Regions from separate parts of the Kitasatospora sp. NPDC101176 genome, predicted to be linked through region 2. Evidence: riboswitches for the same ligand, from Rfam matches in the RefSeq annotation. Region 2 holds a riboswitch; each other region holds the start of a gene.
What was found. A riboswitch is a leader RNA that binds a small molecule or an ion and turns the genes downstream of it on or off. The one in region 2 is predicted to bind cyclic di-AMP.
Positions count from the first base shown of each region.

Region 1: linked by a shared signal. The riboswitch ahead of ACIRS1_RS23220 (transglycosylase family protein) and the one ahead of ACIRS1_RS01000 (hypothetical protein) in region 2 are both predicted to bind cyclic di-AMP.
Region 3: linked by a shared signal. The riboswitch ahead of ACIRS1_RS04655 (NlpC/P60 family protein) and the one ahead of ACIRS1_RS01000 (hypothetical protein) in region 2 are both predicted to bind cyclic di-AMP.

Region 1 covers NZ_JBIWPA010000017.1:165,990-175,556, forward strand. Annotated here, with positions in the region: gene mfd (transcription-repair coupling factor) at 1-3,014, shown strand, start outside; gene ACIRS1_RS23205 (MazG family protein) at 3,151-4,176, shown strand; gene ACIRS1_RS23210 (SDR family NAD(P)-dependent oxidoreductase) at 4,206-4,625, opposite strand; gene ACIRS1_RS23215 (cytochrome P450) at 4,838-6,142, shown strand; cyclic di-AMP (ydaO/yuaA leader) riboswitch at 6,353-6,523, shown strand; gene ACIRS1_RS23220 (transglycosylase family protein) at 6,525-7,436, shown strand; gene eno (phosphopyruvate hydratase) at 7,677-8,963, shown strand; gene ACIRS1_RS23230 (septum formation initiator family protein) at 9,082-9,567, shown strand; partial or broken gene ACIRS1_RS23235 (DUF501 domain-containing protein) at 9,539-9,567, shown strand, end outside.
Region 2 covers NZ_JBIWPA010000001.1:240,097-249,663, reverse strand. Annotated here, with positions in the region: gene ACIRS1_RS01010 (alpha/beta hydrolase-fold protein) at 28-1,170, shown strand; gene ACIRS1_RS01005 (MoaF-related domain-containing protein) at 1,231-1,560, opposite strand; cyclic di-AMP (ydaO/yuaA leader) riboswitch at 2,004-2,162, shown strand; gene ACIRS1_RS01000 (hypothetical protein) at 2,171-3,439, shown strand; gene ACIRS1_RS00995 (hypothetical protein) at 3,571-4,134, opposite strand; gene ACIRS1_RS00990 (IclR family transcriptional regulator) at 4,321-5,118, opposite strand; gene aceB (malate synthase A) at 5,307-6,959, shown strand; gene ACIRS1_RS00980 (gamma-glutamylcyclotransferase) at 7,104-7,505, shown strand; gene ACIRS1_RS00975 (ArsR/SmtB family transcription factor) at 7,732-8,751, opposite strand; gene ACIRS1_RS00970 (MFS transporter) at 8,807-9,567, shown strand, end outside.
Region 3 covers NZ_JBIWPA010000002.1:418,164-427,730, forward strand. Annotated here, with positions in the region: gene ACIRS1_RS04645 (NYN domain-containing protein) at 1-1,051, shown strand, start outside; gene ACIRS1_RS04650 (NlpC/P60 family protein) at 1,250-2,287, shown strand; cyclic di-AMP (ydaO/yuaA leader) riboswitch at 2,635-2,788, shown strand; gene ACIRS1_RS04655 (NlpC/P60 family protein) at 2,799-3,941, shown strand; gene ACIRS1_RS04660 (NlpC/P60 family protein) at 4,169-5,215, shown strand; gene ACIRS1_RS04665 (hypothetical protein) at 5,377-6,444, shown strand; gene ACIRS1_RS04670 (glycosyltransferase 87 family protein) at 6,524-7,939, opposite strand; gene ACIRS1_RS04675 (glycosyltransferase family 4 protein) at 8,183-9,319, shown strand; gene ACIRS1_RS04680 (AMP-dependent synthetase/ligase) at 9,371-9,567, opposite strand, start outside.

The DNA of each region.
Region 1 (9,567 bases), on a different contig from region 2:
TCCCGCCGACCGAGGAGCACCCGCTGCGGGTGGAGTTCTGGGGCGACGAGGTCGAGGAGGTCCGCTACTTCAAGGTCGCCGACCAGCGCTCGCTGGAGATCGCCGAGCACGGCCTCTGGGCGCCGCCCTGCCGCGAGCTGCTGCTCACCGACGAGGTGCGGGAGCGGGCCGCCGAGCTGTCGGCCGCGCACCCCGGGCTGGCCGAGATCCTGGACAAGATCGCCGAGGGCATCGCGGTCGAGGGCATGGAGTCGCTGGCGCCGGTCCTGGTCGACGACATGGAGCTGCTGCTCGACGTGCTGCCGATCGGCTCGGTCACCGTGGTCTGCGACCCGGAGCGGGTCCGCACCCGGGCCGCCGACCTGGTGGCGACCAGCCAGGAGTTCCTGCACGCCTCCTGGGTCGCCGCCGCGTCCGGCGGGGACCGGCCGATCGACCTGGAGGCGATCGACGTCTCCGCCGCCTCGCTGCGCTCGCTCGCCGAGGTGCGCGAGCACGCCGACGAGATCGGGCTGCCCTGGTGGTCGGTCAGCCCCTTCGCGACCAGCGAGTCGGCGGTCGACGGCATCCTGGAGTTCGACGCCAACACGCTGACCCTCGGCATGCACGCCGTGGAGGCCTACCGCGGCGACACCGCCCGGGCGATCGCCGACGCCAAGGAGCGGCTGGCCGCCGACTGGCGGGTCGTCATGGTGACGGAGGGCCACGGGCCCGCCTCCCGGCTCGCCGAGGTGCTGGGCAACGAGGGCATCCCGGCCCGGCTGGTCGCCGACCTCGCCGAGGCGCCGACCCGGGACGTCGTCCACGTCTCCTGCGGCTCGATCGAGCACGGCTTCGTCGACGAGGCCCTCAAGCTCACCGTCATCACCGAGACCGACCTGTCCGGCCAGCGGTCCTCCACCAAGGACATGCGCCGGATGCCCTCCCGCCGCCGCAACGCGATCGACCCGCTGGCCCTGGTGGCCGGCGACTACGTCGTCCACGAGGCGCACGGCGTCGGCCGGTACGTCGAGATGGTGCAGCGGACCGTCCAGGGTGCCACCCGCGAGTACCTGGTGCTGGAGTACGCCCCCGCCAAGCGCGGCCACCCCGGCGACCGGCTGTTCGTGCCGACCGACCAGCTCGACCAGGTCACCAAGTACGTCGGCGGCGAGGCCCCGACGCTGCACCGGCTGGGCGGCGCGGACTGGGCGAAGACCAAGCAGCGGGCGAAGAAGGCGGTCAAGGAGATCGCCGCCGACCTGATCAAGCTCTACTCGGCCCGGATGGCCGCACCCGGCCACACCTTCGGCCCGGACACCCCGTGGCAGCGCGAGCTGGAGGACGCCTTCCCCTACGCGGAGACGCCGGACCAGCTGACCACCATCGCCGAGGTCAAGGCGGACATGGAGAAGTCCGTCCCGATGGACCGGCTGATCTGCGGCGACGTCGGCTACGGCAAGACCGAGATCGCGGTGCGGGCGGCCTTCAAGGCGGTGCAGGACGGCAAGCAGGTGGCGGTGCTGGTGCCGACCACGCTGCTGGTGCAGCAGCACTTCTCGACCTTCGCGGAGCGCTACGCCAACTTCCCCGTGACGGTGCGGGCGCTGTCCCGCTTCCAGACCGACGGCGAGGCCAAGGCCGTGCTGGAGGGGCTGTTCGAGGGCTCGGTGGACGTCGTCATCGGCACCCACCGGCTGTTCTCCTCCGAGACCAGGTTCAAGGACCTCGGCCTGGTCATCGTCGACGAGGAGCAGCGGTTCGGCGTCGAGCACAAGGAGCAGCTGAAGAAGCTGCGGGCCAACGTGGACGTGCTCACGATGTCCGCGACGCCGATCCCGCGCACCCTGGAGATGGCCGTCACCGGCATCCGCGAGATGTCCACCATCACCACCCCGCCGGAGGAGCGGCACCCGGTGCTGACCTTCGTCGGCCCGTACGACGAGAAGCAGATCTCGGCCGCGATCCGGCGCGAACTCCTGCGCGAGGGCCAGGTCTTCTACATCCACAACCGGGTGGAGTCGATCGACAAGGCGGCCGCCCGGCTCAAGGACCTGGTGCCCGAGGCGCGGATCGCCACCGCGCACGGGCAGATGGGGGAGACCCAGCTGGAGAAGGTCGTCGTCGACTTCTGGGAGAAGGAGTTCGACGTCCTGGTGTCGACCACGATCGTGGAGTCCGGCATCGACATCTCCAACGCCAACACCCTGATCGTCGAGCGCGGCGACACCTTCGGCCTCTCCCAGCTGCACCAGCTGCGCGGCCGGGTCGGCCGCGGCCGCGAGCGCGGCTACGCCTACATGCTGTACCCGCCGGAGAAGCCGCTCACCGAGACGGCGCACGAGCGGCTGGCCACCATCGCCCAGCACACCGAGATGGGCGCCGGCATGTACGTCGCGATGAAGGACCTGGAGATCCGCGGCGCCGGCAACCTGCTCGGCGGCGAGCAGTCCGGGCACATCGCGGGCGTCGGCTTCGACCTCTACATGCGGATGGTCGGCGAGGCGGTGGCCGAGTTCCGCGAGTCGCTGGCGAACGGCGGCGAGCCGGAGGAGGAGCCGCTGGAGGTGAAGATCGAGCTGCCGGTCGACGCGCACGTGCCGCACGACTACGCGCCCGGCGAGCGGCTGCGGCTGCAGGCGTACCGCTCGATCGCCGCGGTCAACTCCGAGGAGGACATCCAGCACGTCCGGGACGAACTGACCGACCGCTACGGCAAGCTGCCCGATCCCGTGGAGAACCTGCTGATGGTCGCGGCGCTGCGGCTGTACGCCCGGCGGTGCGGCATCGCGGACATCACCCTGCAGGGTGCCAACGTCCGGTTCGGGCCGGTGGAGCTGCGGGAGTCCCAGCAGCTGCGGCTGAACCGGCTCTACCCGCGCAGCCAGGTCAAGGCGGCCGCCCAGCAGCTGCTGGTGCCGCGGCCGAGCACCGGGCGGATCGGCGGCAAGCCGCTGGTCGGCCGGGAGCTGCTGGGCTGGTGCGGCGAGTTCCTGTCGGCGATGTTCGACGACCTGGCGGGTTCGAGGAAGTAGTGCCCGGCGGCGGGCGACGGCGGTCCCGGGCCCGGCCCGGGACCGCCGTCGCGTGTCCGCGGCGGCCGGCCGGGAGCCGGGCGCAGTTGCCCTTCTCCGGCCCGGGGCGGGGGCGCGGACGGGTAGGTTCGGGGGTGTGACGACGAATGTTCCGGGCGCGAAGTTGATCCTGCTGACCACCACCCACCGGGTGGCCCCCGGGTTGCTGGCGTGGCCGGCGTGGGAGGCCCTGCGGTCGGCCGGCCGGGTGCTGGTGGCGGACGAGGCGCACCCGCAGGTGGCGGCGGTGCGGCAGGCCGGGGTCGTGGTGGAGGTGGTGGCGCCGGGGTCGGCGCCGGCCCTGGCCCGGCTGCTGACCGCGCCCGCGGAGACCGGGGCGACGGTGTGGCTGGGGAGTCCGGACGGGGATCCGGGGCTCACGGACGCCCTGGCCCGGCTGGCCGTGGAGCACGCGGGCGAGGTGCCGGAGATCGAGGTGCTGCCGGGCTCCTACGACCTCCCGGGGGCGCGCCTGCTGGACCTGGTCTCGGTGATGGACCGGCTGCGGTCGCCGGGCGGCTGCCCGTGGGACGCCGAGCAGACGCACGAGAGCCTGGTGAAGTACCTGGTCGAGGAGGCGTACGAGCTCGTCGAGGCGATCGAGGAGGGGGACCGGGAGACGCTCCGCGAGGAGCTGGGGGACGTGCTGCTCCAGGTCTTCTTCCACTCCAGGATCGCCGAGGAGCACCCGTCGGAGGCGTTCTCGATCGACGACGTGGCCGGCGACCTCGTCGACAAGCTGGTCTACCGGCACCCGCACGTCTTCGGTGACGTCACCGCGGAGGGCGCCGCCGAGGTGGAGGCCAACTGGGAGCAGCTGAAGGCGGCCGAGAAGTCGGACCGGGAGTCGGTGCTGGACGGCGTGCCGGCCGGGCTGCCGTCGCTGGCGTACGCGGCGAAGCTGGTGTCGCGGGTGCGCAAGGCCGGTTTCGCGGGCGTGCCGGACGAGCCGTACGAGCTGCCCGGGGGGCTGACGGCGGAGTCGGCGGGCCGGCTGCTGGTGGCGGTCGTGCAGCGGGCGTACGACGCCGGGGTGGACGTGGACGCGGCGCTGCGGTCGGCCGCGCGCGGGTACCGGGACGCGGTGCGCGCGGCCGAGGGCCTCGAACCGGCCGCCGAGTAGCCGGCCGGCCGCCGGGCGGAGGGGCCGGCTCAGGCCGCGGCGGCGGTGCTCCCGACCGGCCCCCGCTGCGGCGGGACGACCTCGCCGATCGCCTCGCCGACGAGCGCGAGCAGCTCGGCGAGGCGTTCCAGGTCGAGGTGGTCGGGCAGGTCGGCGAGGGAGACGATCCGCTCGCCGCCGGGGCCGGCCACGCAGAACAGGTCGATCGGGCCCAGGTGCTTCTCGGCGGTGTCGACGAGGGCGGCGACGTCGCTGGGGCGGCGGATGTCCCCGCCGACGCCGACGACCGGGCAGCCCGGCCGGTCGAGCTCGGTGGCGAGGTCCTCGGCCACGCCGACGTGCTGGTCGGCGATCAGCACACCGGCGGCGCCGGCCGCGGTGAACCGGCGGGCGAGGTCGGCTCCCGACCCGCCGTCGAGTACCGCGATGACGACGACTGCCCCGCTCACCCGCATGGTCTGCTCCTCCCTGTGGGCGACACCGCACCGGCGCCCACGATTTCTGCGGAGGATCGTAGGCACGACCTGACCCTCCGCAACAGGGATTACCCCTCAGGTGACCAGGCTCACGCCCGCCCTACGGTTAAGACCTGTCCAAGGGTCCGTCGCGGAACCCGCGTCCGCGGGGCGGCGGGCCCCGGTGCACCGGATACGGTCGGTCCATGTCAGCGCAGCCCGCCCCCACCGCCCCGCAGCTCTTCACCTGGGAGTTCGCCGCAGATCCGTACCCCGCCTACGCCTGGCTTCGCGAGCACGCCCCGGTGCACCGCACGACGCTGCCCAGCGGGGTGGAGGCCTGGCTGGTGACCCGGTACGCGGACGCGCGGCAGGCGCTCGCGGACGGCCGGCTGTCGAAGAACCCGGCGCACCACAGCGAGCAGGCCCACCGCACGGGCCGGGTCGGCATCCCGGGGGAGCGCCAGGCGGACCTGATGACGCACCTGCTGAACATCGACCCGCCGGACCACACCCGGCTGCGCCGCCTGGTGTCGAAGGCGTTCACGCCGCGCCGGGTCGCGGAGTTCGAGCCGCGGGTGCAGCAGCTCACGGACCGCCTGATCGACGGCTTCGCGCAGCGCGGGTCGGCGGACCTGATCCACGAGTTCGCGTTCCCGCTCCCCATCTACGCGATCTGCGACATGCTGGGCGTGCCGGCCGAGGACCAGGACGACTTCCGCGACTGGGCGGGGATGATGATCCGGCACGGCGGCGGCCAGCGCGGCGGCGTGGGCCGGGCGGTGAAGCGGATGCGGGCGTACCTGCTGGAGCTGATCCACCGCAAGCGGGCGGACCTGGGGGACGACCTGATCTCGGGCCTGATCCGGGCGAGCGACCACGGGGAGCACCTGACCGAGAACGAGGCCGCCGCGATGGCCTTCATCCTGCTGTTCGCGGGCTTCGAGACGACCGTCAACCTGATCGGCAACGGGACGTACGCGCTGCTGCGCAACCCGGAGCAGCGCAGGCTGCTGCAGGAGTCGGTGGCGCGCGGCGAGAGCGCGCTGCTGGAGACCGGGATCGAGGAACTGCTGCGCTACGACGGGCCGGTGGAGCTGGCGACGTGGCGGTTCGCGACCCGGCCGGTGTCGATCGGCGGGGTGGACATCCCGGTGGGGGACCCGGTGCTGGTGGTGCTGGCCGCGGCGGACCGGGATCCGGCCAGGTTCTCGGACGAGAACACCCTGGACCTGGCGCGAACGGACAACCCGCACCTGGGTTTCGGCCATGGGATCCACTACTGCATCGGGGCCCCGCTGGCCCGGTTGGAGGGCCGGAGCGCGCTGGCCACGCTGCTTTCCCGGCTGCCGGATCTGCAGTTGGCGGAAAGGCCGGAGAATCTGCGCTGGCGCGGTGGCCTGATCATGCGGGGACTGCGGGAACTCCCGGTGGAATTCAGCCCGGAGAGCCGTTCCCCGCACGCGCCGCCGGCCGTCCCCCGGGAACCTTCGGACCCTCCGACACGCTGACTGGGTGTCGCCGGCGGCCGTTGGAGCGGTGGCTGAACCTCCATCAATCCGGACATAGCCGCACGGTTGGTGGGCGATCGAGCGCGGGTCGTGATTTCTGTGTGATATCGGTGATATGAGCTTGTGATTGGTCTGAGGATCTGTCTACTCTCCCTGGAGTTCGCAGCTGCGGACCTCGTGCGCGGGACGCCGAATCCTGCCCGCCGCGTCACGGGAAACCGACCAGAACCCTGGGCAGGGGCGGGGGAACCAGGTTTGTTGCCGTTTCCCCACGGCTTGGGGTGAAGCCGCCCGAGCGGAATCGTTTCCGCTGACGGCGGCCGGGCCACCTCCCGGTCCGAACCCGACAGCTCACCTCGCAGGCGTGCGGAGAGGGACCTTCATGCTGTTCGTTGGAACTGGCCGCCACCGTCGTCGTACCCAGGCCGAGAAGGCCATCGCCGTCGCCGGTGTGGCCGGCGTCGGACTCGCGATGCCGATCCTCACCGCCACCGGCGCCTCCGCCGCCCCGGCCTCCGCCTGGGACTCCGTCGCCCAGTGCGAGAGCGGTGGCAACTGGAGCATCAACACCGGCAACGGCTTCTACGGGGGCCTGCAGTTCACCTCCGGCACCTGGAAGGCGTACGGCGGCACCGCGTACGCGCCGCAGGCCAACCAGGCCAGCAAGGGCCAGCAGATCGCCGTCGCCGAGAAGGTCCTCGCCTCGCAGGGGCCGGGCGCCTGGCCGGTCTGCTCGCAGAAGGCCGGCCTGAGCAAGGGCGGCGCGCCGGCGAGCGTCGACACCTCCTCGGACGACAAGCCCGCCGCCGCGAAGCCCGCCGCCAAGCCGGCCCAGCCCGCGGCCAAGCCGGCGCAGCCCGCCGCCAAGCCCGCCCAGCCGGCCGCCCCGAAGCCGGCCGCCCAGCAGCCCGCGCCGCAGCAGGCGCAGCCGCAGGCCCCGGGCTTCTCGGGCAAGGCCGGCTGGGACGCCGACGCGAAGGTGTTCTGGTACCAGAACAACGGCACCTGGTACTGGACCAGCCACCAGAGCGTCTACCAGCAGTTCGCGCCGCAGGCCGCCGCCCAGCAGCACTACGCGCCGCAGGCCGCCCAGCCCGCTCCGGCCGTGCGCACCGCCCCGGCCGCCGCGCAGGGCGGCCACGACTACACCGTCCGGTCCGGCGACACGCTGTCGACCATCGCCGCCGCCCAGGGCGTCACCGGCGGCTGGCGGTCGGTCTACGACGGCAACCGCGGCACCGTCGGCGGCGACCCGAACCTGATCATGCCCGGCCAGGTCCTGCACCTCGGCTGAGCCGCTCCCGCCCGCCGGGCGGAGGGGGCGGGATCCGTCCCCCTCCGCCCGGATTCGGGCCGGTTCGCCCGGGCGGGCGGGTGAACTACCGGTGGGTAGTGCGGCCACACGCTGAGACGGGACCGAGGCCAGCGTGGCCCCGGGGGTCCGGGCGGTTAGGCTCTGGTCGTAACGACTCCGCAATCGTCCCGCCGGCAGCACCAACGTCAGCCGGACCCTGCTTCCGCAAGGAGATGCCTCGTGCCGTCCATCGATGTCGTCGTAGCCCGTGAGATCCTCGACTCGCGTGGCAACCCCACGGTCGAGGTCGAGGTGGGCCTCGACGACGGCAGCACCGGCCGTGCCGCTGTCCCGTCGGGTGCCTCCACCGGAGCCTTCGAGGCCCTGGAGCTTCGCGACGGCGACAAGAACCGCTACTTCGGCAAGGGCGTGGAGAAGGCCGTCCTGGCCGTCATCGAGCAGATCGGCCCGGAGCTGGTCGGCTACGACGCCACCGAGCAGCGCCTGATCGACCAGGCCATGCTCGACCTGGACGCCACCCCGGACAAGTCCTCGCTCGGCGCCAACGCGATCCTCGGCGTCTCGCTGGCCGTGGCGCACGCCGCCTCCGAGGCCAGCGACCTGCCGCTGTTCCGCTACCTGGGCGGCCCGAACGCCCACGTGCTGCCCGTGCCGATGATGAACATCCTCAACGGCGGCTCGCACGCGGACTCCAACGTCGACATCCAGGAGTTCATGATCGCCCCGATCGGCGCGGAGTCCTTCTCCGAGGCCGTCCGCTGGGGCGTCGAGGTCTACCACACCCTCAAGGGCGTGCTGAAGGAGCGCGGCCTGTCCACCGGCCTCGGCGACGAGGGCGGCTTCGCGCCGAACCTGGACAGCAACCGCGAGGCCCTGGACCTCATCACCGAGGCCATCCAGAAGGCCGGCTACGTGCCCGGCCGGGACGTCGCGCTGGCCCTGGACGTGGCCGCCTCCGAGTTCTACAAGGACGGCGCCTACCAGTTCGAGGGCAAGGCCCTCTCCGCCGCCGAGCTCATCGAGTACTACGCCGAGCTGGTCGCCGCCTACCCGCTGGTCTCCATCGAGGACCCGCTGGACGAGTCGGACTGGGACGGCTGGAAGGCCATGACCGTCAAGCTGGGCGACAAGGTCCAGCTGGTCGGCGACGACCTGTTCGTCACCAACCCGGCCCGCCTGGCCAAGGGCATCGAGACCGGCACCGCCAACGCGCTGCTGGTGAAGGTGAACCAGATCGGTTCGCTGACCGAGACCCTGGACGCCGTCGAGCTGGCCCAGCGCAACGGCTACCGCTGCATGATGTCGCACCGCTCCGGCGAGACCGAGGACGTCACCATCGCCGACCTGGCCGTCGCCACCAACTGCGGCCAGATCAAGACCGGTGCCCCGGCCCGCTCCGAGCGCGTCGCCAAGTACAACCAGCTGCTGCGCATCGAGGAGATCCTCGACGACGCCGCCGAGTACGCCGGCCGCGGCGCCTTCCCGCGGTTCAAGCACGAGGGCTGAGACCGCGAGGTCGCGCAAGCCTGACCGGTGCCCCGCCGTTCACCCCGTAGGGTGGACGGCGGGGCACCGTCGCGACCAGGAGGGGATACGGGAGATGGCAGGCTGGAGGATCCCGGGCTTGGCGGCCCGGCCTCGGTTCACGAGCCGGGCGACCGTCCTCGTCCTGGTGCTCTGCTCGCTGGTGGCGATCCTCGCCTACCCGACGCGGCAGTTCATCTCCCAGCGCGCCGAGATCTCCGCCCAACGGGCGAAGGCCGACCACGCGCGCCAGCAGGTCGAGCAGCTGCGCCGGGACAAGGCCCGCTGGCAGGACCCGGAGTACGTCAGGGCGCAGGCCCGCGCCCGGCTGCACTACGCGATGCCGGGGGAGACCCCGTACATCGCGGTGGACCCGGCCGGCCAGGCCGCCGCCCAGCCCTCCGCGTCCGCCGCCGGCCCCGGCCCCTCCGAGGGCTCGGCCACCGGCCCGGTGAAGGCCGCCAAGCCCTGGTACGCCAGCATCTGGGACTCGGTGGACGCTGCCGACACCGCCGCGCTGGCCCCCGCCACCCCCCGTCCGCTCCCACCGTCCCCCGCTGGAGACACCTCCCCCCATGACCACTGA
Region 2 (9,567 bases):
AGTTCGAGGCGTGGGAGCAAGCAGGACATGGGTCTGACGAGCCACAAGGTGTTGGCGCTGACCGTATTGATCGCCGTCGTGATGATGGCCGGCACGGTCTGGCTCTGGCCCAGACTCGCGAGAGCGACCTGGCAGGCGGTCCTGGGGAGGATCGGCGCACTGCTCGCGACCCAGCTCGCGGTGCTCGCTGCGCTCGGCCTGGTGGCCAACAACTACTTCGCTTTCTACAGCAGTTGGGACGACCTTCTGGGCACCGGCGACACCGGGCCGGTGGTCATCCACAACAAGGCGGACGCCTCCGGGCGCCTGCTCGTGGAGACGATCGGCCACGCCTCCGTCAAGGGCGGTGGCGCGATGGGCCGCGAGCCCGCCCAGTCGGGGGAGATCCGCAAGGTGCGGATCGACGGCGCGGTCAGCCGCCTCTCCACCGAGGGCTACGTCTACCTGCCGCCGCAGTACTTCCAGCCGGAGTACGCGCAGAAGCAGTTCCCGGCGGTGATCGTGAGCACCGGGTTCCCCGGGATCGCCGAGAACCTGATCACACGCTTCAACTACCCCGGCGCGGCGCTCAAGCTGCTCCAGGAGGGCCGGATGCAGCCGACCGTCATGGTCCTGGTGCGTCCCTCGCCCGCCCTGCCGCAGGACACCGAGTGCGAGGACATCCCGGGCGGCGCGCAGTCCGACACGTACTTCACCAAGGACGTCCCCTCGGCGATCCAGGCGAGCTACCGGGTCTCCGCGGACCCGCAGGCCTGGGCCTTCATGGGCAACTCCACCGGTGGCTACTGCGCGCTCAAGCTGGCCATGCGCCACCCCGACGTCTTCCCGACGGCCGTCGCGCTCTCCGCCTACTACGACGCGGCGGACGACCCGACCACGGGGGACCTGTTCGGCGGCAGCAGCCAGCGCCGCAACGAGGCGAACCTGTTGTGGCGGCTGAAGAACCTGCCGCAGCCTAAGGTGTCCGTGCTTCTCGCCGGCACCAAGAAGGGCGACGGCGACTACCGGCGCGAGACCGAGGCCTTCGTCGACGCGGTGAAGGACCCGATGAAGGTGTCCTACAGCATGCTGGAGAACGGCGGCCACAACTTCGAGACGTGGAGCGCGCTGCTGCCCTCCTCGCTCGAGTGGCTGTCCCAGCACCTCAAGGTGCCCAACCAGACCGTCTGAGCCCCGGCCCGACCGGCCCCTGACCGCAGCGGCCCCGGCCGGACCGACCGGACCGATCGGTCAGGCCACCCGCTCCAGGGTCCCGGTGTGCAGCTCGCCCACCCGGCCGCCCTCGCCCTCGAAGGTCCAGAAGGCGCGGACCGTCAGCCTGCCGAGGTCCATCACGTGGCTGACGGTGATCCCGCTCTGCTCCGTCCAGCTGACGAAGTAGATCTCCGGCGCCACCTCGGCGACGTGCAGCCGCACGTCCTCCCACTGGCCCGCGGACTCGCCGAGGCCCTCCCAGCGCAGCCGCGTGCCGTCGGCCGAGTAGGCGTTGCGGAAGGCCGCGCCGTTGTCGGCCCGGAAGAGGTAGGTGCGGCCGGCGAAGGCGGGCAGGGGCGCGGTCATGGTGGGGCGGTACCTCGTTCCCGGTGGGGTGCGCACGGTGGTCCGTGTGGTCTTGTGCACTGCGGAAGATGTCGGACCTCCAATTTATCCGACCGGGCGAGCCCGGCGGGTGCAGTTGTGCCGGGCGCGGCCGGGGGAGTCGGCCGCGCCGGAGGGCGCACCGGGCGGGTGCCCGCCGGACGTCCCTCGGGGGCACCGGCGAGCCGTCCTCCGGCCGCCGGGTGCCGGCTGCGGAGGCCGGGAGCCGGGTGGACGCCCGGCTCGGCCGAGGGGATGATCAACTCGACCGCCACGCAGCGTCGTTGATCGACACCACTGTGAGCTGCACGACAACCCGCCCGGCAGAGTTGTCCGTTCACGGACGGTCTGCCTAGCCTGCAACGGCCGTCCGCCACGCGGACCCCGCCGCCGGGACGCCGAGTCCCGTCCACCCGCCGGCGGGCAACCGAGGACCACAGTGGACGGGAGCGGGGGAACCAAGGTCAGCGCCCGGCCCGCACGCTCTCCCGCGTGCGGGTCGCGGCTAGGGGTGAAGCCGCTCCCACCGGCGGCCGGGCAACTGCAGCCCGAACCCGACAGCTCACCTCGCAGGCGTCGCAGAGGACACCCCATGCACCAGCCTGCCCTCCGGCGCCGCACGCCGCGCCACGCCCGCCCGGCCCACCGGGGCCGCCTCGCCGCCCTCGCCGCCACCGGGGCGGTCGCCGTCAGCGGTGCCGGTCTGCTGGGCCTCCCGGCGACCGTCGCCGCCCACGCCGCCACCACCCCGACCGTCACCCAGGACCGGCTGGCCCCCGCGACGATGGTCGCCAACAAGGCCGCCACCGCCTCGCTGACCGTCCACTCCTCGGCCTGCGTCACCGCGAAGACGGTGGGTGTGGGCGTGCGCGACGCGCGCGGCACCAACCTGGACTTCCCCGGCAACCTCTCCAACGTGCAGATCTGCCCGAGCGGGCTGTCCTTCACCAGCGGTGCCCGCGCGCTGCCGGCCGGGACGTACAGCCAGTTCGGCTTCTGGCAGGACCTCGGCGGCGCCTGGCACAACCTGCCCTCGCAGCAGCTGGTGGTCTCCGGCACGGCGACCCCGACCCCGGCTCCCACCGCGACCCCCACCGCCACCCCGACGCCGTCCCCCACCGGCACCCCCGGTGCCACGGCGAGCCCCTCGGCGGGCACACCGGCCTCCCCGGTCGCGGGCAAGGCGCTGACCTGGTCCGACGAGTTCAACAGCTCGATCACCTGGGGCTCGCGCTGGGTCGGTGACAAGAGCACCGCCTACAGGTACGGGAACCACAACCCGGACGACAACAAGCTCGACCTGCTGAACAAGAACAACGTCAGCGTCGCCAACGGGGTCGCCACCTTCACCGCCGCGCCGAGCGGCACCACCCTGGAGAACGGCAAGCAGGCCTGGAACGCGGGCTTCCTGACCACCGAGGGCTCCAGCGAGGGCTTCCAGGTCAAGACCGGCGACTACGCCGAGACCCGGGTCAAGCTGCCGTCCGGTTCCGGCGCCTGGCCGGCCCTGTGGACCTGGAAGAACGGCAACGGGGAGATCGACTCCTTCGAGTACCACCCCGACAACCCGAACCTGCTGGAGCTGACCAACCACGTCAACCCCGGCAACGCCAAGTACTACACCGACGCCAGTGCCGTCGCGAAGGACCAGTGGGTGACGATCGGCACCTACTACGGCGCCAACTCGGTCGACTGGTACGTCAACGGCGTCAAGGTCTTCTCGGACGGCAAGGGCGTCGGCGCCAACTGGTCGGCGTACCTGATCCTCAACCTCTCGGTCTGCGCGGGGCAGTACCACCCGGCGCCGCAGGGGACCACGCCGCTCAGCATGGCCGCTGACTACGTCCGGGTCTACCGCTGACGCGTGAGCCGTCGGGTCCAGCCGCTCGGGCCCGACGGCTCACGTGATCACCGCCGGCAGCCCGTTCCCGGCTGCTGACGCCCGAGCGCCCGGGGCCGACCACTCGGCCCCGGGCGCTCGGGCGTACCGGCTCAGTCGTTGGTCGTCTCGACCACCCTGATCTCGAACGGCTTCCGGTTGTTGGTCTCGTCCTTGTCGTCCGCGCTGCGCACCGCGACCCAGCCGCCCTGGAGCGGGCCGAGCGGGAGGTCGGGGGAGAGCCGGACCGGGACGAGCGCGGTCGCGCTGCGCCCCGACTTCAGCCCCGCCGGGAAGACACAGCGCACCCGGTGGCCGTTCTGGAACACCTCGCAGTCCTCGGGGAAGAACGGCTCCTCGGGGGTGACCCCCTCCGGCAGGGTGACCACGACGGTGAACGGCGAGGCGGTGGTGTCGGGGCCGCCGTTCCCGACGAAGGCGTGGATCGTCGTGCTGCCGCCGGGCGGAGCGGGGTCCGGGTCGATCCGGACCACCTCCAGGTCGGAGTTCGAGGGTTTGACCAGGGTCGCGCCGACGTCCACCACCGGCCGCGGCTCGGGGCGGCGCAGCGCCCAGGACGGCCCGGCGGCCAACACCGCCACCGCGCAACCCGCCGCCACCACGGCGACCAGCCCGACCCCACCGGATCCCCGACGCCCCGTACTCCTGCGTTCCATCGCGACTCACCCGTGCCCTTGCGCTCCGGCGGCCCGCGCCGTCGCGCGCCGCGCCCGCACCCAGGGTGGCGGGGCGGCCGCCGGGGGCCCGGACAACCCGCCAGCCGTTCGCCTGGACGGGCGCACCGGTGCACCGGAAGTCGGCCCGTCGGACCTCCGGCGCACCGGGAGAGGGGCTGAGCCCGTTCAGGGAGCCAGGACCTGCCCCAGCCGGGCCGCGATGTGGTGCATCACCGGGACGAGCGCGGAGGCGCCGGCCTGCTCCTCCAGCGCGCGGATCCGGGCCTCGGGGCCGGAGACGGAGAGCGCGGTGGGCGTGGGCGCGCCCGGTACGGCGAGCGCGATGCAGCGCACGCCGATCTCCTGCTCCTGGTCGTCGACCACGTAGCCGCGCTCGCGCGCCTCGGCGAGCTGCTCCAGCAGCTCCTGCGGGTCGGTGACGGTGTACTCGGTGTGCGCGGGCAGCGGGTTGGGGCCGAGGACCGCGCGCGCCTCCTCCTCGGGCAGCTGGGCGAGCAACGCCTTGCCGACGCCGGTGCAGTGCGGCTGCACCCGCCGGCCGACCTCGGTGAACATCCGCATCGAGCGCCGCGACTGCACCTGCCCGACGTAGACCACCTCGCCGCCCTCCAGCACCGCCAGGTTGGCGGTCTCGCCGGTGGCCTCCATGAGTTCGGCCAGGTAGGGGCGGGCCCAGCTGCCGAGCAGGCGGCCGGCCGTCTCGCCGAGGCGGATCAGCCGGGGGCCGAGGGTGTAGCGGCGCGCGGTGTCCTGGCGCACATAGCCCTGCTGGACGAGGGTACGAACCAGGCGGTGGATGGTCGGCATCGGCAGGCCGGAGCTGGTGGAGAGCTCGCTGAGCGTGGCGACACCACCGGAGTCGGCCAGCGCCTCCAGGAGCTGGAAGGCGCGCTCGACGGACTGCACGCCGCCGCTCGCGCGGTCGGTGCCCGTCGTCGATGCTGTGTCGGGGGTCGCAACCACCGGCGTTCCCTTCGCTGTCGGGGAGGAGTAGAGTCCCGGCGATCACATCAACAAACCGTTGAAATTCTGTATCGCGGAAACTAGTCTCCACCTTACAGAATCGAACCCGCCGACAGGTGGGTTCCGATCAAGGAAGTTCCCACCGGAGCTCCCTTCGCCAGGCTCAACCGCTTAGGAGTGTCCTGCCCATGGCTACAGATCAGGGACCCGTCGGCGCCTCTCCCGCCGCTCCGGTCGTCACTGTCGCCGGTCCGCGCGTCCACCGGGCGGAGGAGGTGCTCACCCCGGAGGCCGTCGCCTTCGTCGTGGGCCTCCACCGCACGTTCGAGGCGCGCCGACAGGAACTCCTGGCCCGACGAAAGACCCGCCGGGCGGAGATCGCGCAGGCCGGCACGCTGGACTTCCTCCCCGAGACCGCCGACGTCCGGGCCGGCGACTGGAAGGTCGCCGAGGCGCCCCGCGCCCTCCAGGACCGCCGGGTCGAGATCACCGGCCCCACCGACCGCAAGATGGTCATCAACGCCCTCAACTCCGGGGCGCGGATCTGGCTCGCCGACTTCGAGGACGCCACCTCCCCGACCTGGGAGAACGTGGTCAGCGGCCAGATCAACCTGATCGACGCCTTCGAGGGCCGGATCGACTTCACCACCCCGGCCGGCAAGTCCTACGCGCTCAAGCCGGCCGCCGAACTCGCCACCGTCGTGGTCCGCCCGCGCGGCTGGCACCTCGACGAGACGCACCTGCTCGTCGACGGCACCCCGGTCGCCGGCGCCTTCCTCGACTTCGGCCTGTACTTCTTCCACAACGCCGCGCGGCTGATCGCCAAGGGCGCCGAGGACCCGAACTCCGGCCCGTACTTCTACCTGCCGAAGACCGAGAGCCACCTCGAGGCCCGGCTCTGGAACGACGTCTTCACCCACGCCCAGGAGCGGCTCGGCATCCCGCACGGCACCATCCGGGCCACCGTCCTGATCGAGACCATCACCGCCGCGTTCGAGATGGACGAGATCCTCCACGAACTGCGCGACCACGCCGCCGGCCTCAACGCCGGACGCTGGGACTACCTGTTCTCGATCGTCAAGAACTTCCGCGACGCCGGCGAGCACTACATCCTGCCGGACCGCAACACCGTCACCATGGCCTCGCCGTTCATGGCCGCCTACACCCGGCTGCTGGTGCAGACCTGCCACCGCCGCGGCGCCCACGCGATCGGCGGCATGGCCGCGTTCATCCCCAGCCGCAAGGACCCCGAGGTCAACGCCGCCGCCCTGGAGAAGGTCAAGGCGGACAAGGACCGCGAGGCCGGCAACGGGTTCGACGGCTCCTGGGTCGCCCACCCCGACCTGGTGCCGGTCGCCCGCGCCTGCTTCGACGCGGTGCTCGGCGAGCGTCCCAACCAGAAGGACGACCCCGGTCCGGCCGAGCCCGTCACCGCCGCCCAGCTGCTCGACATCGCCGGCGCCGGCGGCACCTGCACCCGTGCCGGCCTGCACAACGCCGTCCAGGTCGGCGTCCGCTACATCGAGGCCTGGCTGCGCGGCCTCGGCGCGGTCGGCATCTTCAACATGATGGAGGACGCGGCCACCGCCGAGATCTCCCGCTCGCAGATCTGGCAGTGGATCCACAACGGCGTCGTCCTGACCGACACCGGCGAGAAGGCCACCGCAGAGCTGGTCCGCACCCTGGTCGCCACCGAGCTGGCCGAGCTCCGGGCCGAACTGGGCGAGGACGCCTACGCCGGCGGCCGCTGGCGCGAGGCCGCCCAGCTCTTCGAACAGGTCGCCCTGGCCGAGGAGTTCGCGGACTTCCTGACCCTCCCCGCGCTCCCCCTGCTGGGCTGAGCCCAATCTATCCGCCGACGCCACCGCTGCCGCCTGCCAGGCTGTAGCAGTCCCGCCGGCCCATTGCTCCGTTCCGTACGGCGACGAATCCACCTGTCCTCTCGTCGTCGTACGGGACGGCCCTTCCCGGTGAGGAGTTCACCCGTGGCACGCATCTTCTTCAACGGCCAGGCCATGGTCGGCGGCCCCTTCCACGCCAAGGTCGCCGACGCGCTGGTCGGCCCGGCCCGTACCGCCCCCGGCTACCGGTTCTTCGCCATCGACGTCGACGGGGAGAAGGACGTCTGCCCCGGCCTGCTGGCCGACTCCGGCGTCGACAGCGCGATCGTGGGCGAGCTGTACGACATCTCCCTGGACCACCTGCGCGACGTCATCCTCCCCGGCGAGCCGCGCGAGCTGGAGCTCGGCGTGATCAAGCTGGAGGACGGCTCCGCGTGCCTGTCCATGCTGCTCGCCCGCGGTGAGCTGGAGCGGGGCGTCCACCGAGAGATCACCCACCACGGCGGCTGGCGCGCCTACCTCGCCACGCTGGGCCGCACGGCCTGAGGCGAGGCGTCCGAGGTGTCCGGATGTCCGGGGCGTGCCGGGCGCGGGGTGGGCAGCCGGCGGCGAACAGGCGACAGTCGACGGATAACAGCAGACAGATGGCAGCGGACAGATAACAGCCGACAGATAACAGATGATGAAAGTTGTCAGCTGAAATCTGTTCGCCGAACGCTGTCACCCGCCCCGCAGCCGCCGCCCCGCCCCGCAGCGACCGCCGCCGCCCCCGTCACCCGCCGCCCCTGCCCTCCACCAACGCGTCGCCCAGCCCGTTGCGCCGGTACAGGACGCGGTGGCCGTGCCGGGTGCGGTCCAGCAGACCCGCCGAGGCGAGCGCGCCGAGGTGGCGGCTGACCGCGCCCGGGGTGACCCCGAGCCGCTGCGCCAGCTCCGTGGTGCTCGCCGGGGTCGCCAGCATCGCCAGCAGCCGGGCCCGCGGCGCCCCGATCAGCCCCGCCAGCGCCGCGTCCGCCCGGGCCGGCCGCCGGGTGCCCAGCCCCTCCGCCATGGTCGCCTTGCCGCGCGCCGGATAGCAGACCAGCGGCGGCCCCGCCTGCGTGACGTCGGTCTGCGCGCCCAGCCCGAACAGCGTCGGTATCAGCACCAGCCCCCGGCCGGCGACGTCGACCGTGGTGCCCACCGCCTTCACCGCCGGGTGCGGGTCGACGAGCCGCAGTACCCCGGCGTGCCAGGTCAGCCTGGTGTCGAGGTCGGCGAACAGCCCCTCCGCCCCGCGCTCCGAGAGCATTCGCCCCCGGTAGGCGATGTCCGCCTCGAGGACCGACCGGGCGCGCGGCCACCAGGCCGGGGCGAGGCACCGCGTCCAGTAGGCGTCCAGGGCCTCGGCCGTCCGTCCGGCCAGCTCCACCGGGTCGTCGATCAGCGCGGCCAGCGCCGGCGGCAGCGGGCTGGGGTTCCCGCCGCCGCGGTACGCCTCCAGCACGTCGGCCCGCACCACCTCCGCGGGGGTGGCCGCCAGACGCGTCAACTCGGCGGCGAAGTCGGGGCGGGGGCCGAGCGGACGCGGTGTGAGGAAGTCCGGTACGAAGCCGACCGGAGCGATCATCGCCTCCAACAGCGCGGTGTCCAACGTCTCGTAGCGGTCCTGCCAGCCGGCGATCCACGGCTGCTGCTCGGGGTAGCGGCCGGGCGAGCGGCGGGCGCGCAGGCTCAACACCGCCTCCTGCAGGGCGGAGTAGCCGAACCAGGTGGCGGCGAGGTCGTCGACGCCCAAGTGGAACTCGAACATTGACCGTAACGGTAAAAGAGTTCCGCCGCGCTGGGAAGCCCGCTGTCCTACTGCCATGACCTCCACCGCGGTGCGCCGCTCCGCCGTCCGCCGGCTGCTGCCGGCCGATCCACTGCTGCGCAGGCTCGCCCTGATGAGCCTGGTGAACACCATCGGCAACGGCCTGTTCGTCACGGTCGCCGTGCTGTTCCTGACCCGTTCGGTGGGCCTGACCCCTGGTCGGGTGGCGCTGGGGCTGAGCGTGGCCGGCGTCTGCGGGGTGTGCGCCGGGGTGCCGATGGGCCGGCTGGCCGACCGGGTCGGCAGCCGTCGGCTGTTGCTGGTGGTCGGGCCGCTGGAGGCGCTCGCCGTCCTCGGCTACGCCTTCGTTCACTCCTTCGCCGCCTTCGTGGCGCTGGCCTGCGTGGCGACGGTGCTGGAGCGCGGTGCGGCGGCGGTGCGCAGCGCGCTGATCGCCCGCACGCTGCCCGCCGAGAGCCAGGTGCGCTCGCGGGCGCTGCTGCGCTCGGTGATGAACGCGGGGCTGGTGATCGGTTCCAGTGGTGCGGCGCTGGCACTGCAGGCCGACAGCTACGCCGGGTACGTCACCGTGATGACCCTGGACGCCGTGACCTTCCTGGGGGCGACGGCGTTGCTGGCGGGCCTGCCCGACGAGCAGCTGACGGAGCGTCAGAGTGCATCCGCGAAGGCTCCGGTGGCGCGGCGGCGGACGGCGCTGCGCGACCGCCGCTACCTGCTCGTCACCGCGCTGCACGCGGTGCTGGAGCTCCAACTGCCGGTGCTCACGGTGGCAATCCCGTTGTGGATCGTGCTCGC
Region 3 (9,567 bases), on a different contig from region 2:
CAGCGTCCCGAGCGCCGCCGATCCGATGGACGTCGCGGCCGCCGCCTACCTGGTGCGCTCGGCGGGCTGGAGCCGGCTGGTCGCCGAGGCCGGCGACGAGGCGGAGCGGGTCGGGGCCGAGGGCGCGGCCGCCGAGGCCGCCCGGCTGGTGGAGAAGCTGCAGGCCGAACTGGCGGAGCTGCGCTCCGCCGCCCGGGCGGACCTGGACCGCCAGCGCGCGGAGTCCGAGGACGTCCGCCGGGAGGCGGAGTCGCTGCGCAAGAAGGTGCGCTCCCTGGAGAGCGACACCCGCCGCGCGCAGGCGGAGACCCGCCGGCTGGCCGGCGAGCTGGAGGCGGTGAAGGCGCAGGCGGCCGCCGAGCGCGGCGCCGCCGAGACCGAGGCGCGCCGCCTGCGGCACCGGGTCGGCGAGTTGGAGACCTCGGCCGAGCAGGGGCGCCGGTCGGCCCGGGAGGGGCGCAGCGTCGAGGACATGCGGCTGCGGCTGCTGCTGGACACCGTGCTGCAGTCGGCGCAGGGGCTGCAGCGGGAGCTGGCGCTGCCGGTCTCGCAGATCCGGCCGGCGGACCTGGTGGAGGCCGTGGTGCCCGGGTCTGCCTCGCCGCACGACGTGGCCCGGCGCGGCCTGGCCGAGGACGACCCGGCGCTGCTGGACCAGCTGCTGGCGATCCCGCAGGTGCACCTGGTGGTGGACGGCTACAACGTGACGAAGACCGGCTATCCGACGCTGCCGCTCGAGCAGCAGCGGCTGCGGCTGCTGGGCGGTCTGGCGATGCTCGCCCAGCGCACCCAGGCGGAGGTCACCTGCGTGTTCGACGGGCAGGACCTGGACGTCCCGGTGATCATGGCGCCACCGCGCGGGGTGCGGGTGCGGTTCAGCCGGACCGGTGAGACGGCGGACGAGCTGATCCGGCGTCTGGTGCGGGCCGAGCCGCAGGGCCGTCCGGTGGTGGTGGTGTCCACCGACCGCGAGGTGGCCGAGGGCGTGCGGAAGGCGGGCGCACGCCCGGTGGCGTCGGTGCTGCTGCTGAACCGCCTGGCGCGGCCCTGAACCCCGCCCGGGCGGGATGACGGCTGGTCAGCGACCGGTTCGGGGTGGTGTGGGGATCTCGTGAAGTCAGCGGGAGGGTGGAGTTCACGCCATCGGGGGAGTGGAAAATCCCTTGGATCTTCACTAGGGTCTGGCGTCAAACCTATTTTCCGGATTCTCACCTGATCGGGTGAGGCCGATGGAAGAAGGAGCCGGTCCTTGGCCTCCCACCGCCGTCCCAAGCAGCCGAGCCGCGCGCGGGTCTCCGTGCTCACCGCTGCTGCTGCGACCGCGGTCGCCCTCTCCGCCCAGGTGGCCGCGCACGCCGCGCCCCAGCCGAACAAGACGGACGTCAAGGCGCAGATCGACCAGCTCCAGCAGGAGCAGGAGCAGGCGGCCGAGAAGTACAACGGCGCCAAGGAGCGGTCCGACCAGCTCCGCAAGCAGGCCGACCAGCTGCAGGACCAGGTGGCCCGCAGCCAGGAGCAGATGACCCAGCTGCAGACGGGCCTGGCCGAGGTGGCGGGCGAGCAGTACCGCACCGGCGGCATCGACCCGTCCGTCCAGCTGATGCTCTCCTCCGACCCGTCCGGGTACCTGGACAAGGCCTCCAGCGTCCAGCAGGCCAGCACCAGCCAGGCCGAGGCGCTCAAGGGGCTGCTGGACCAGCAGCGCCGGCTGGACCAGGAGAAGGCCGAGGCCGCCGCCGTGCTGGCCTCGCTGGACTCCACGACCAAGGACCTGAACCAGGCCAAGTCGGACGTCAACCAGAAGCTCAAGGCCGCCCAGGACCTGCTGAACTCGCTCAGCGCCTCCGAGCGGGCCGCGCTGCGCGCCCAGCAGGCGCAGGACGACCGGGCCTCGCGCGGCGCGGACCGGGTCGACCTCAGCAGCCTGCCGCCCGCGAGCGGGTACGCGGCCGTGGCCGTCGCCAAGGCGATGAGCAAGCAGGGTTCGCCGTACGTCTGGGGCGCCACCGGCTCGACCACCTTCGACTGCTCGGGCCTGATGGTCTGGTCGTACGCCCAGGCCGGCGTCTCGCTGCCGCGCACCTCGCAGGAGCAGGGCAACGTCGGCACCCGGGTGCCCTCGCTGGACCAGGCCCAGCCGGGCGACCTGGTGATCTACGGCAGCGACCGGCACCACGTCGGGATGTACATCGGCAACGGCATGGTGGTGCACGCCCCGCACACCGGTGACGTGGTGAAGGTGATGAAGGCCGACGCGATGCCGATCAACACCATCCGCCGGGTCTGACGGCGGGACAGCCGCCGCGGGGCCGTCGCCGACCCTGTGATCCCCGCCACTCCCGACCGGGGGTGGCGTTCGGATTTCTGCGCGCCCCAGGGGTCCTGAACGGCCTTGCGGTGAAAGCCGATCAGCTTTGCGTGCGGTGGTGATCACCATCGGTCATATTCACAAATGAACTTGGGTCTTCTTCCATCTTTTTTCTGACAAGGATTTGAACGGATCACGGTTCAGTTACTAGGGTCGTGCCTCGAACCACCGCACTGTCGATCGCCCAGCCAGGGTGGCGGCGGTGGTTTCCGTCGAGTTCGCGAAGCAGCGGGGCAGCCCGAAGGGCCGCCCGGCGGGGAGCCCAGTGTTCGGGGGCGCTGTGGAGCGGAGCCGGGGAACCACGTTCCTCCGGGGTGAATCGGCGTCAGGTCGGCCGGTGGAACGGCCGTGAGGCGTCGTAGGGCCCGCTTCCGGCCCGAACCCGTCAGCTCACCCGGTAGGCGGACGTAGGAAGAAGGAGCCCGCCTTCGTGGCGTCCCATCGTCGTCCCAAGCCCGCCGGCCGCGCCCGGGTGTCGATCCTGACCGGTGTCGCCGCCGCGGCGGTCGCGCTGTCCGCGCAGTCCGGCGCCCACGCCGACCCGCAGCCGACCAAGGACCAGGTCAAGGAGCAGGTCGACCAGCTCAACGAGCAGGCCGAGGTCGCCACCGAGAAGCTCAACGCCGCCCAGGAGAAGCAGCAGGAGCTGCAGAAGCAGGTCACCGGCCTGCAGGACCAGGTGGCGCGGCAGCAGGCGCAGGTGACCGACCTGCAGGGCGGCCTGGCCGAGATCGCCGGCGAGCAGTACCGCAACGGCGGCATATCCCAGACCGTCCAGCTGATGTTCTCCGCGAGCCCGGACAACTTCCTCAACCAGGCCGGCACGCTGAACCAGGCCGGTGACACCCAGAAGGGGCAGCTGAAGCAGCTCCAGGACGAGCAGCGCAAGCTCGACCAGGTGCGCACCGAGGCCCAGGGCAAGCTCGCCGAGATGGAGACCACCACTCAGCAGCTGAAGGCCGCCAAGGACGAGGTCCAGGGCAAGCTCAAGGCCGCGCAGGACCTCCTCAACACGCTGACCGAGCAGGAGCGCCAGGCGCTCCGCGCGGCCGAGGAGAAGGCCGCCGCCGAGGCCAAGGCCAAGGCCGACGCCGCCGCGAAGGCCGCCCAGCAGCAGGCCGCGCAGCAGGCCGCCGACCGCTCCTCGCGGGACAGCAACCGCACCGACCTGAGCGCCCCGACCACCTCGGCGCCCGCCCCCAAGCCGGTCGCCGCCGGCAGCTCCCGCGGTGCCGCGGCGCTGTCCATCGCCGCCACCAAGGTCGGCTCGCCGTACGTCTACGGCGCCACCGGCCCCAGCTCGTTCGACTGCTCGGGCCTGATGGTCTGGGCGTTCAACCAGGCCGGCGTGTCGCTCCCGCGGACCTCCCAGGAGCAGGCCGGTGCCGGCACCCGGATCGGCAGCGACCTCTCCCAGGCGCAGCCCGGCGACCTGCTCATCTTCTACAGCGACGCCCACCACGTGGGGATCTACGCCGGCAACGGCCAGGTGCTGCACGCGCCCAAGCCGGGTGCCTCGGTGCGCTACGAGGCGGTCTCCAACATGCCGCTGGCCTCCATCGTGCGGGTCTGATCCCCACTCCGGAGCACCCGGGCCCGGCCCTCCGTCACGGAGGGCCGGGCCTGCGGCTTTTCCACCGGGCACGGATGGGTGTCCGATTGGTGGTCGAATATTCGGGTCCGGAGGGGTTTGGACTCGCTTGCCCGGACTCGCTAACGTCTGCCACCGGACTCCCGCTTCCAGACCGCCCACCGGGTGCGGCGGCGGGGCCGTGCCGCAGGACTGGAGCCGCCGCCGCCATGCCCGTGCACCGCCGTTCCCAACTGCTCGCCCGTGCGCTGGTGCTGACCGCGGCCGCCACCACCGCCCTGGGCGTCACGACCGGCGGCAGTGCCCAGGCCGCCCCCGGGGCCCCCGAGCCGCCCAGCCGCAAGGACGTCAAGGCGCAGGTCGAACAGCTCTACGACGAGGCCGAGCAGGCGTCCGAGCGGTACAACGCCGCCCTGGAGGCCCAGCAGCGCCTCCAGGGCGAGACCACCGTCCTCCAGGGCGAGATCGCCGTCGGCCAGGAACAGCTCAACCAGCTGCGCGGCGACCTGGCGAGCGTGGCCGGCGCCGAGTACCGCGGCGGCGGCCTGGCACAGACCGTCCAGCTGATGCTCTCCACCGACCCCGAGGGCTACCTGACCCGGGCCCGCACCCTGGACCAGGCCGCCGAGCGGCAGCAGGAGACCCTGCACGAGCTGGTCACCCGCCAGCGCCGGCTCGACCAGCGCCGCACCGAGACCTCCGGCAAGCTCGCCGAACTGGAACAGGCCCGCCGCTCGCTCGCCGAGGGCAAGCAGCAGGTCCAGCAGCGGCTCGCCAAGGCGCAGCGGCTGCTCAACAGCCTGGGCGCCGCCGAGCGCGCCCGGCTGGCCGCCCAGGACGCCAGGGACGCCGAGCAGCGGGCCACCCGTGGCACCGACCGGCTGGACCTCGGCAGCGCCCCGCCCGCCTCCGAGCGCGGGGCGGCCGCACTGGCCGCCGCGGTGCGGATGATCGGCTCGCCCTACGTCTACGGCTCCACCGGGCCGCGCGCCTTCGACTGCTCCGGTCTGATGTACTACAGCTGGCGGCAGGCCGGAGTGACCCTGCCGCGCACCTCGCAGGCCCAGGCGTACGCCGGCCAGCGGGTCAGCCTCTCCGAAGCGCGGCCGGGAGACCTGGTGATCTTCTACCGGGACATGCACCACGTCGGGATGTACGCCGGCGGCGGGGTGATCGTGCACGCCCCCTACCCGGGCGCCAAGGTCCGCTACGAGAGCGTCAACGCGATGCCGGTCGCAGGGGTGGTCCGGCTCTGAGCCCGCCGCCGTCCGATCCGGTCGACATACCCCGCCGCGGGCTGTCGCGGCGAGCCGCGCTGCTGCTCGCGGCCGGCGGGCTGGCCCAGCTGTCGCTGCCGCCGGCCGCTCCGGCGCCCCCGGCCCGGCAGGCGGCGGACCGGCGTGCCGAGGTGGCCGCGGTGCTGGCCGAGCGGGCGCGGACGCTGCCGACCCGGTCGGGCCCGGCGGAGGCGGTGGCGGAGTACCGCAACCTGGTCCTCGGTGCCGCCGCCGGCCCGGACGGGCTGACCGCCGCCGCCGACCTGGCGGTCCGGATCACCGGCTACGACGAGTACCCCGTCGTCCACCCGCGCCGGATCACCCTCGTCCGGGACCGGCTCGGGGCCGGAGGCGGTGGCGGAGGCGAGGCCGGGGGCCGGGGCGAGGACGGCTGGCGGGTCGAGCGGGAGGAGGCCGCGAGCGGGCCCCCGGCGCTCTGGGACCTCGGCACCGTGCGGTCCGCGCCGGGCGCGCACTGCCTGGTGCTCGCGCTCGCCGGCGGGCCCGACCCGGCCGAGCTCGTCACCGTGGCCGACCGGGCGGTACCCGCCGTGAGCGAGGTCTGGGGGTCCGCCTGGGCCGGCCGGCTGTTGCTCGAACTGACCACGACGGAGGCCGAGTTCGCCCGGTTGCTGGAGGGCGATCCGGCCGGCTGGGCGGGCATGGCCGCCGTCACGGTGGCCGCCCCCGGCGCGCCCCGGCGCACCCCGGCGGACCGGGTGACCGTCAACCCCGAGGCGTGGGGGCGGCTCAGCGGCTTCGGCCGACAGGTGGTCGTCACCCACGAGGCCACCCACGTCGCCACCCGGGCCGACACCCGGGCCTGGACGCCGCTGTGGCTCTCCGAGGGCGTGGCCGACTGGACCGCCTACCGGGGCTCCGGCCGCAGCCCGCAGCAGATCGCGCCTGAGCTGGCCCGGGACGTCGCCGCGGGCCGGCTGCCCACCGCGCTGCCGGCCGACGGGGCGTTCGCCGCGGGCGCCGACGGCATCGCGCAGGCCTACGAACAGGCCTGGCTGGCCTGCGAGCTGCTGGCGCGCAGGTACGGGGCCGACCGCCTGGTGGCGTTCTACCGGGCGGTCGCCGCCGCCGGGCCGGGGGAGGACCGGGAGCGGTGGCTGGACGGGCTGCTCCGCTCGGAACTGGGCGTGGGCCTGGACGGGTTCACCCGGCTCTGGCTGGACGAGGTGGCCGCGCTGGGGCGCTGAGGCCGGGGCGTCGGGGCGGGGGCGCCGAGCGCCGGGCCGTGCGGGCTGGACGCCGGGCCGGGCCGCGCGGACGCCGCCGTCAGCGCCGCTGCTCGGCGGGTGCCCCGGGCCGGTCGATGCCGTCCAGGAGGTCCTGCTCGTAGGCGATGCCCGGACGCACCGGGTAGACACCGGCCGGCACCGGCTCGGGCGTGGTCAGCACCACCGTGGCGGGCAGCTGGACCGGGCCGCGGGTGGAGCGCCAGAGCCGGACGCAGGACAGCAGGGTGGCGGCCAGCAGCAGCAGGTTGCGCAGGCCGAGCACGGTGACGCCCCAGGGCTCGCTGGACAGGATCCGGCTGAACATCAGCGGGAACTCGGCGAGCGTCAGCGGGCAGGCGATCAGGAGCAGCAGCGCCACCGGCCGCTGGCTGGTGCCGTGCACGGTGAGGCAGACGGCGGCGACGCCGATCAGCCAGACCAGGTACTGCGGGCTGATCACCCGGCTGGTCACGGTGAAGATGAGCAGGGCGCACAGCGCCGCGTCGTACATGGTGGCCGCGTTGCGGCGCTTGGCGGTGAAGCGCCACAGCAGCAGCCAGGCGAAGCCCAGCAGGGTGCCGGCCATCATCACCTTGCTGATCACCGGGACCCACGGCCCGAGCATCTCGGGCGAGCCGTAGTTCATGGTGACCTTGCCGTCCCAGGCGCCCGCCAGCCGGGCGAAGTGCAGCGGCAGCGCGCCGAGCGACTCCACCTCGATGCCGCGCTCCTTCTGGAACGCCAGGAAGCCGAAGGCGCCGTTCATCCCGGCGGCGAGCAGGAAGCCCACCGAGACGGCGGTGGCCGCGGCCAGCGTCCAGGAGCGGCGGGTGCGCCGGCCGGAGGGGGTGCCGATCAGGCCGAGCAGCGGCCAGATCTTCACGATCCCGCCCAGGCCGAGCAGCATCCCGCCGATCGCCGGGCGGCGGACCAGGGCCAGCAGTCCGGCCAGCGCGATCGCGGTGACGATGATGTCCAGGCGGTTGTAGACCATCGGGCCGAGCAGCGGCACGGCCACCACCCAGAGCCAGGCGCCGGTGAGCGCGCGGCCGCGGCGCAGGCCGGTGCGCACCAGCAGGGCCGTGGCGGCGACGTCGGCGATCCCGCAGATCACCCAGAAGGAGACCAGGTAGGACCAGGGCAGCAGACCCGGCAGGAGGATCACCAGGGCGGCGCCGGGCGGGTACTGCCAGGTCACGTCGTCGAACGGGAAGGTGCCGGTCTGCAGCACGCCGTACCAGGCGTGGTAGATCATCCAGACGTCGGCGGTGATGTCCCCGCCGGGCCCCTTCACCACGCCGGTCATCAGCAGCACCAGCACCGTCCGGGTGGCCAGCCAGGTGGCGCCGAGCGCGGCGAGCGCCCCGAGGGGGCGGCCGGGGGCACGGACCGGCTCCTGCCGGACTGCCGGCGTCCGGCCGGGGCCGGCGGCGCCGCTGGGTGTACCGGGCTCGGTGGCCGGGGCCAACTCCACTGCGCTCCCTCGTTCGTCTCGGACGTCCCACCGGAGGCGCCGTGCGACGGACGCCCGGGCGGGCGGTGGCGGCCCGGCGCGTGGTCGGCCGGGCCGCCATCGGCCGCCTAGGTTCTAGGACTGACCCGGGGGTGAAACGGTTGCCGTGCGCGGATCCGTTCCCGGCGGGTCATGGTGTTGACCTATCGTACGGATCACCCAGCGGTACACCGAGCACCCCCCGACCGAGCGAGCCATGGCCTGATGCACAGAACCTTGATCGTCACCAATGACTTCCCGCCCCGCCCCGGCGGCATCCAGGCCTTCGTGCACAACATGGCCGTGCGTCAGCCCGCAGGGAGCGTCGTGGTGTACGCCTCGACCTGGCGGGACGGCAGCGAGGTGGCCCGTTTCGACGCGGAGCAGCCGTTCCCGGTGATCCGCGACCGCACGAAGGTGATGGTTCCCACACCCAGGGTCACCCGGCGGGCGGCCGAGATCCTGCGGGCGGAGAAGTGCGACTCCGTCTGGTTCGGCGCCGCCGCCCCGCTCGGACTGATGGCGCCCGCGCTGCGCCGCGCGGGCGCCGGCCGGCTGCTGGGCATGACGCACGGGCACGAGGCCGCCTGGGCGCAGCTGCCGGCCGCCCGGCAGCTGCTGCGGCGGATCGGTGCGGGCACCGACGTGCTGACCTACCTGGGCGAGTACACCCGCTCCCGGATCGCGGGCGCGGTCGGGCCGCAGGCGGCGGCCCGGATGGTGCAGCTGCCGCCGGGCGTGGACGAGACGACCTTCCACCCGGGTTCGGGGGGCGCCGAGGTGCGCCGCCGGCTCGGGCTGGCGGACCGTCCGGTGGTGGTCTGCGTCTCCCGGCTGGTGCCGCGCAAGGGGCAGGACACCCTGATCGAGGCGATGCCGCAGATCCTGGTGGACGTGCCGGACGCGGTGCTGCTGATCGTCGGCGGCGGCCCGTACCGGGCGGACCTGGAGAGGCTGGCCGACGCCCGGGGCGTGCGCTCCGCGGTGCGCTTCACCGGCTCGGTGCCGTGGTCCGAGCTGCCCGCCCACTACGGCGCCGGGGACGTCTTCGCGATGCCCTGCCGCACCCGGCGCGGGGGGCTGGACGTCGAGGGCCTGGGCATCGTCTACCTGGAGGCCTCGGCGACCGGCCTTCCGGTGGTCGCGGGCGACTCCGGCGGTGCGCCGGACGCGGTGCTGGAGGGCGAGACCGGGTACGTGGTGCCGGGCGGCTCGGCCGACGCGGCCGCCGAGCGGATCGTCCGGCTGCTGCGCGACGAGGAGCTGCGGCGGCGGATGGGCGAGGCCGGACGGCGCTGGGTGGAGCGCTCCTGGCGCTGGGACCTGCTGGCCGGGCGGTTGACCTCGCTGCTGGCGGGCTGACACGCGCGCGGGGGCCCGGCTCGACGAGCCGGGCCCCCGCGCGGTACCGCGTCAGCGCTGGTAGATCGCCTCGATGTCGGCGGCGTGGTCCTTCAGCACGACGTTGCGCTTGAGCTTGAGCGAGGGCGTCAGGTGGCCGCTCTCCTCGGAGAACTCGGTGTCCAGCAGGCGGAACTTCTTGACCGCCTCGGCGTGCGAGACCGCCGCGTTGCCGTCGTCCACGGCGGCCTGCAGGGCGGCCAGCAGGT